One region of the Metabacillus sp. B2-18 genome, then DNA from elsewhere that is predicted to be linked to it. Evidence: a T-box and tRNA genes for the amino acid it is inferred to sense, from the RefSeq annotation. Region 1 holds a T-box; the other holds one or more tRNA genes.
What was found. A T-box is a leader RNA that pairs with one kind of tRNA and senses whether it is charged. The one in region 1 lies ahead of tyrS (tyrosine--tRNA ligase), so its partner is inferred to be a tRNA-Tyr.
Positions count from the first base shown of each region.

Region 2: it has a tRNA-Tyr gene. The T-box ahead of tyrS (tyrosine--tRNA ligase) is inferred to sense a tRNA for this amino acid. The anticodon was not compared.

Region 1 covers NZ_CP088245.1:3,754,034-3,757,946, forward strand. The annotation lists gene LPC09_RS19050 (sensor domain-containing diguanylate cyclase) at 1-143, opposite strand, end outside; gene rpsD (30S ribosomal protein S4) at 547-1,149, shown strand; gene tyrS (tyrosine--tRNA ligase) at 1,256-2,521, opposite strand; T-box leader at 2,579-2,807, opposite strand; gene LPC09_RS19065 (transglycosylase domain-containing protein) at 2,951-3,913, shown strand, end outside.
Region 2 covers NZ_CP088245.1:585,423-589,335, forward strand. The annotation lists rRNA gene LPC09_RS03020 (23S ribosomal RNA) at 1-418, shown strand, start outside; rRNA gene rrf (5S ribosomal RNA) at 666-781, shown strand; tRNA gene LPC09_RS03030 (tRNA-Asn) at 792-866, shown strand; tRNA gene LPC09_RS03035 (tRNA-Ser) at 871-962, shown strand; tRNA gene LPC09_RS03040 (tRNA-Glu) at 981-1,055, shown strand; tRNA gene LPC09_RS03045 (tRNA-Val) at 1,119-1,194, shown strand; tRNA gene LPC09_RS03050 (tRNA-Met) at 1,205-1,281, shown strand; tRNA gene LPC09_RS03055 (tRNA-Asp) at 1,286-1,362, shown strand; tRNA gene LPC09_RS03060 (tRNA-Phe) at 1,543-1,615, shown strand; tRNA gene LPC09_RS03065 (tRNA-Thr) at 1,791-1,863, shown strand; tRNA gene LPC09_RS03070 (tRNA-Tyr) at 1,875-1,958, shown strand; tRNA gene LPC09_RS03075 (tRNA-Trp) at 1,964-2,037, shown strand; tRNA gene LPC09_RS03080 (tRNA-His) at 2,055-2,130, shown strand; tRNA gene LPC09_RS03085 (tRNA-Gln) at 2,257-2,331, shown strand; tRNA gene LPC09_RS03090 (tRNA-Gly) at 2,392-2,463, shown strand; tRNA gene LPC09_RS03095 (tRNA-Cys) at 2,478-2,551, shown strand; tRNA gene LPC09_RS03100 (tRNA-Leu) at 2,567-2,655, shown strand; tRNA gene LPC09_RS03105 (tRNA-Leu) at 2,677-2,758, shown strand; gene LPC09_RS03110 (YrhK family protein) at 2,941-3,204, opposite strand; gene LPC09_RS03115 (ROK family protein) at 3,317-3,913, opposite strand, start outside.

The DNA of each region.
Region 1 (3,913 bases):
ACAGCATGACGAATTGAAAGCTCACTTTTAACAGTTTCAGAAAGCTTTTCCACAATATCAGATAATGAACGTTTATTATGATGTTTGCTAATAAAATCAAAAAAAGCGCATTTAGTAGCAGTTATCACGAATTGTTCTCCCATAAAATCACCCACACTAAAAGTTACAAATTTAAACTAAGTCAAATTACTCATACATTATATCATAAATCAATTCTATAGATAGTAGAGTAAATATTTTTATTTCCAATTGAAATGAAATGAACTTAGTTTATACTTTACTAATGATTATTTCAAAAAATTATATATTTATGTAAAGGTTCTTGACTTTATACATAGAAAAACATATAATGTTCGTTGTGTATAAAATATGCAGCCTATTGATGGTGCAATGGTGAATTCATTTTATTCCCCTTTTTATTTTAAGGAGGTGTATCGAGTAACTCTATGCTGCTGGAGCGAGGATACATGAAAATAAAATGTGCATGATTGTTAGTCAGTCTGGTTTTTATTTTATGCAAAATAAAAACATAAAGGAGGAGTTAGCATGGCTCGTTATACAGGCTCAAGCTGGAAACTCTCTCGTCGTTTAGGTATTTCATTAAGTGGTACAGGTAAAGAATTAGAAAAGCGTCCATATGCTCCAGGACAACACGGTCCAGGACAACGCAAAAAAATCTCTGAGTACGGATTACAATTACAAGAGAAGCAAAAGCTTCGTCATATGTATGGTGTAAATGAGCGCCAATTCCGTAACTTATTTGATAAAGCTGGTAAAATGGCTGGTAAACATGGTGAGAACTTCATGATTCTTCTTGATTCTCGTCTTGATAACGTAGTATACCGTTTAGGTTTAGCTCGTACTCGCCGTCAAGCTCGTCAATTAGTTAACCACGGTCATATCATGGTTGATGGCGGACGTGTTGATATCCCATCATACCAATTAAAACCTGGTCAAACGATCACTTTACGTGAAAAATCTCGCAACCTTGACATCGTTAAGGAAGCAATCGAAGTAAGCAACTTCGTACCTGACTACCTAACTTTCGACGCAGATAAATTAGAAGGTACTTTCACTCGCTTACCTGAGCGTTCTGAATTACCTGCTGAAATTAACGAAGCTCTTATCGTTGAGTTCTACTCTCGTTAATAGTTTTGAAAAAACCTATACCAATTGGTATAGGTTTTTTATATTGATCAAATAAACATTTGAAAGAAAAAAGAGAACAAATCCTTAGATTCATTCTCTTCTCGCTTTACCTGGTATAACGAATAAGGAAGTATTTCTTTTTCCCTCTGCGAATAACAGTAAACTTCCCGTCAATTTTATCTTCATCTGAAATAACTTTCGTTAAATCTTGAACACGTTCACCATTGATATAGATTGCACCATTCGATAGATCTTCACGAGCTTGGCGCTTCGATGGAGAAATTTTCGCTTCTATAAGCAAATCAATTAATCCTATTTCCTCTGAAGAAATTTCTGTTGATGGAACATCTTTAAAACCTTCTAAGATCTCTTGACTTGTTAATTCTTTGATTTCACCACTAAATAAAGCCTGTGAAATCTTGATTGCTTGTTTTAAAGAATCTTCACCATGCACCATTTTTGTCACTTCTTCGGCAAGAGCCTTTTGAGCCGCACGTTTTTCTGGTGCATTTGCCACCTCATTTTCAAGATCTTCAATCTCTTGTTGAGTAAGAAATGTGAAGTACTTAATGTATTTAATAACATCTCGATCATCCGTATTAATCCAGAATTGGTAAAACTCGTAAGGTGATGTTTTTTCGGCATCCAACCAAATTGCTCCACCTTCTGTTTTACCGAATTTCGTTCCATCTGCCTTAGTAACTAAAGGAATCGTTAATCCAAAAGCCTTTGAGTCTTCCTCTGACTTACGGATTAATTCTAAGCCTGCTGTAATATTTCCCCACTGATCACTACCTCCGATTTGTAGTTTACAGTTATTATTTTGGTATAACTTTAAAAAGTCGTAAGATTGTAAAATCATGTAACTAAATTCTGTGAATGAAATACCAGACTCAATACGAGTTTGTACTGAATCTTTTGCAAGCATATAGTTGATCCCGAAGTTTTTCCCCACATCACGTAGGAATGAAATAACATCTAAGCTGCCAATCCAATCAAAGTTATTAACGATTACAGCTGGATTTTTATCTAACTCAAAGTCCAAAAATCTTGAAAGCTGCCCTTTAATTCGGTCAGACCAGTTCTGAACAATATCAGAAGTGTTTAAGGTACGCTCAGCCTTTTTACCACTAGGATCACCGATAAGTCCAGTAGCTCCTCCAACTAGCGCTATTGGATGATGTCCATGTAATTGAAAACGACGAAGAGTTAAGACTGGCAGTAAATGACCAATATGAAGGCTATCTGCTGTTGGGTCAAATCCTGAATATAGGCTAATCTCTCCTTCTTCCAAAGCTTTTGCCAAGCCCTCTTCATCTGTTACTTGATTAACTAACCCTCTAAATTGTAAGTCCTTTAATAAATCACTCATCTTTGGTCCTCCTTTATATTTTATTGTAAGGTAAACAGCAAAAAGCCCCTTCATCACTGAAGGGGCGAAAAAATCGCGGTACCACCCTACTTAGGATTTATTTTCATAATCCTCACTCGGCTAAATAACGGTAAAAACCGTCTTTTCCTACTTAGGTTTACTAATCCCTGTTCAAAAAAGAAGCTCATGGACGTAATTCATGGAGAATCTTTGTACTGATTTACACCAACCATCAGCTCTCTATAACAGTGAGACACCCATTACTGAATCCAATCTTTGCTATTCCATATACTAATTACAAGCAATTTTAACCATAAAGGAAATAGAATGTCAACTGGTTAAATAACCATCATCTCCTTTCATGACAAAAGCATACAAATTTTTTATCTTATTATGTTATAATAAATAAGATTTGGGGGGAATGCATATATGAGCAAAAAGGATGAAAAACAAAGGCGTTTCTCACCTTTTAACAAAGATATTGCCAAAGGTCTCCGGATATCATATAACGTCATTGGAAATCTACTTTTATTATTTCTTATTATAGGACTTATTGGTATATGCTTTGCAGGAGGTGTAGGTGCCGGGTATTTTGCTTCGCTTGTAAAAGACGAGCCCATTCGTTCATACGAAAACATGAGAAATGATATATACAACTATGAAGAAACTTCTCTCATTTATTTCGATGAAAACGTCTACTTAGGTAAATTAAATGCCGACATCGAGCGAGAGGAAGTAAAGCTGGAGAATGTTTCAAAACATGTTATAAATGCTGTTGTTGCAACAGAGGACGAACTTTTCTATGAACATCATGGTGTCGTTCCAAAAGCGATCATGCGCGCGCTTTTTCAAGAGTTTACAAATGCATCTGTACAAACAGGTGGAAGTACACTCACACAACAATTGATCAAAAATCAAATATTAACAAATGAAGTATCTTTTGACAGAAAAGCAAAAGAAATTCTGTTAGCTTTACGACTAGAAAAATTCTTTGAGAAAGATGAAATCATTGAAGCTTATTTAAATGTAGCAGATTTTGGTCGTAATTCAAATGGAAAAAATATTGCAGGTGTTCAAGCAGCTGCCAAAGGAATATTTGGTGTTGAAGCAAAAGATTTAAGTATTCCACAAGCTGCATTTATTGCTGGATTACCACAAAGTCCATTCGGATATACACCATTCTCAAATGATGGCGGGGCAGTAAAGAACAGTCTTGAGCCTGGTATTAATCGAATGAAAACTGTACTAAGCCGTATGTATACTGGTGGCTTTATTACGAAAGAAGAATATGAAGAGGCACTTACGTATGACATCCGCGCTAACTTAACACAAAAGAAACCATCTTCTATTGAACGCTACCCATATTTAACATATGAGGTTGAAGACCGTGCA
Region 2 (3,913 bases), 2.0 Mb from region 1:
ACGGGGAGGTTTGGCACCTCGATGTCGGCTCATCGCATCCTGGGGCTGTAGTCGGTCCCAAGGGTTGGGCTGTTCGCCCATTAAAGCGGTACGCGAGCTGGGTTCAGAACGTCGTGAGACAGTTCGGTCCCTATCCGTCGTGGGCGTAGGAAATTTGAGAGGAGCTGTCCTTAGTACGAGAGGACCGGGATGGACGCACCGCTGGTGTACCAGTTGTCTTGCCAAAGGCATAGCTGGGTAGCTATGTGCGGAAGGGATAAGTGCTGAAAGCATCTAAGCATGAAGCCCCCCTCAAGATGAGATTTCCCATCACATTAGTGAGTAAGATCCCTGAAAGATGATCAGGTTGATAGGTCAGAGGTGGAAGCGCGGTGACGTGTGGAGCTGACTGATACTAATCGATCGAGGACTTAACCTAAATAGAAAAACGGAAGAAGCTCGTTCAAATCCATAGGGAATTGGAGCGATCGAGATGAAGTCGTTCTTTGACTTCTTCGAGAGAGTGAAATTACCGTAGGATTTAGCTTCTGGAGCTGGACATGTAAGAACGTTAAACTCAGTAGTGAATTGAATTGTGAATCGTTATCTAGTTTTGAAGGAATATGAAAGTGAAAAAAACACTTGAAATCTTCTTCTAATTTAGTATAATAGTTTTTGTCACATTGTCTGGTAATGATGGCGAAGAGGTCACACCCGTTCCCATGCCGAACACGGAAGTTAAGCTCTTCAGCGCCGATGGTAGTTGGGGGTTTCCCCCTGTGAGAGTAGGACGTTGCCAGGCTTTGGATTATTCCGCAGTAGCTCAGTGGTAGAGCTATCGGCTGTTAACCGATCGGTCGTAGGTTCGAGTCCTACCTGCGGAGCCATTTTGGAGAGCTGTCCGAGTGGCCGAAGGAGCACGATTGGAAATCGTGTAGGCGGTGTAAGCTGTCTCAAGGGTTCAAATCCCTTGCTCTCCGCCACTATTTTAAATATAATATGGCCCATTGGTCAAGCGGTTAAGACACCGCCCTTTCACGGCGGTAACACGGGTTCGAATCCCGTATGGGTCACCATAGTTTTTTCGCTCTAGCGAAAATAACTAACCTTAATGAAATTCATAAATTATGTATTATTTTGGAGGATTAGCTCAGCTGGGAGAGCACCTGCCTTACAAGCAGGGGGTCGGCGGTTCGATCCCGTCATCCTCCACCATATTTATTATCGCGGGGTGGAGCAGTCTGGTAGCTCGTCGGGCTCATAACCCGAAGGTCGCAGGTTCAAATCCTGTCCCCGCAACCAAAATGGTCCGGTAGTTCAGTTGGTTAGAATGCCTGCCTGTCACGCAGGAGGTCGCGGGTTCGAGTCCCGTCCGGACCGCCATTATTTTATTAGTTAGATTAATATTTGCTCTATCTCTAAGTATAGAGTAAAAGGGTTTCGATAAGCGAGAAGGTCGAGGAAGCAAGTGAACGAGCACTGGAGCGTATGACTATACGTGAGGATGTGAGTGAGAGAGCTGACGAAGAGATTCGAAGCTTAGCGGAAGCCGTAAACTATATTGGCTCGGTAGCTCAGTTGGTAGAGCAATGGACTGAAAATCCATGTGTCGGCGGTTCGATTCCGTCCCGAGCCACCTTTTATTTATTTTAAATTAAATTTAACGCCGGTGTAGCTCAATTGGTAGAGCACGATCGAATATGCTTCGAAGCTTTTGCTTCAGCACACAAATCGAGCTGCTACTTGAATAATCTCTCTGAGATTTGGGTGACTGGTAAGTAAGATTGAACTTAATATACATCTATAATGACGCCGGTGTAGCTCAATTGGTAGAGCAACTGACTTGTAATCAGTAGGTTGGGGGTTCAAGTCCTCTCGCCGGCACTCTCATATATGGAGGGGTAGCGAAGTGGCTAAACGCGGCGGACTGTAAATCCGCTCCTTAGGGTTCGGCAGTTCGAATCTGCCCCCCTCCACCATTTATAGGGGCATAGTTTAACGGTAGAATAGAGGTCTCCAAAACCTTTGGTGTGGGTTCGATTCCTACTGCCCCTGCCAATTATAAAAACTTGATGGCGATTGTGGCGAAGTGGTTAACGCATCGGATTGTGGTTCCGACATTCGTGGGTTCGATTCCCATCAGTCGCCCCATTTATATATATCAGACATGATTGCTTAGTAATTATAAATGCAGAAAAGCACATGGATGTCGACGATATTTCGCGATTATGATTTATGTAGCATATTCAAGGAAGCCTATTCTTGAAGCTAATTCAGTGGGCTATAGCCAAGCGGTAAGGCATCGCACTTTGACTGCGACATGCGTTGGTTCGAATCCAGCTAGCCCAGCCACTTTTTATTAACACTTTTTAGTTCTATTGCATAGGCTAAACCATATAGATAAAGTAAGATGCGGAAGTAGTTCAGTGGTAGAACACCACCTTGCCAAGGTGGGGGTCGCGGGTTCGAATCCCGTCTTCCGCTTTAGTTTTAGTGATGGCGGCATAGCCAAGTGGTAAGGCAGAGGTCTGCAAAACCTTTATCACCGGTTCAAATCCGGTTGCCGCCTCCATTTTTTAACACCCTTGCCGGGGTGGCGGAACTGGCAGACGCACAGGACTTAAAATCCTGCGGTAGGTGACTACCGTACCGGTTCGATTCCGGTCCTCGGCACCATTATTGTGGACTTAATCCTTTGCCAGTGTGGCGGAATTGGCAGACGCGCACGACTCAAAATCGTGTTCCTTCGGGAGTGTCGGTTCGACCCCGACCACTGGTATCAAAACACAATCATTACTTAATACAATAGTAAAAGACAAGACAATGAATAACGTCTTGTCTTTTTTGTGCTGTTAAAGAGGGAACAAGATTGTCAAAGAACAATAACCAAACATAGCTGCTTCCATCCAAATATGTTAATGATCATTACAAAATATAATGATCTAGTCCTATAACTAATACTCAGTTATTACGAACCTTTTTCAAGTGAAATCGTTTGATGAATTTAATCATAGGTCTAATTAAGAATAGTCCACTACCCACGATAAACATCCAAATAGCATATGTTTCAAAGGAATCCCAAAGAAAGAGCACACTTCCAACCAGAAAGCATAGGGCGATAAACACATCATTAAGGTTATAGAAAAATTCATAGCGTTCGTTAATTATAATTTCATGATGGCCAAATTGTATATCAATGTAGTTAGGCTTATGATCTACTTTCATTTTATCATCTCCCTCCTAGTAATATTCCCGATGTGAAGTTCATAAAACACTTGCTCTGACAAAAATAATCTCCCCATTTTCCAAAGAAAACAGGGAGATTATTTTTACTATTCTATAAAACTTTGCTATCCTCTTTAATAAAATTCTCAACCGCAAATGCAGAGACTCCAAGTACAGTAGAGTACTGTTCAAGCTTTGAAAAGTCTAGCTGTAGCTCATTTTGATGATGGGTAAGTGTATGGTTTTCAATTGTGGTCTTGATAGGTTCTTCTATCCATTCTCTAGCTAAAGCTAATCTGTTTCCGATAATAACCTGATCCGGGTTGAAGGTATTGATGATATTGTTAATTCCAATGCCAAGGTATTTACCGACTTCCTTAAAAAGGCCTTGGGCAGTTTGATCATGATTTTTGGCTAGTTCTAAGACTGCTTCGATGCTGCTTCCAGCTTGTTCTAGTAGTGCATGTTCTGATGCGTATGCTTCCCAACAACCTTGGCTGCCGCAGTTGCATGGCTTACCGTTCATGTCTATAATCATATGGCCCATTTCACCAGAGAATCCGTTTTTACCTTGATATAGCTCTCTATTTAAGAAGATACCTACACCGATACCGATACCTGCACTTATATAGACCATATTTTCGTAGTCTTTTCCAGCTCCGAATTTTTGCTCACAGAATGCTCCAGCGTTGGCTTCATTTTCGACTAT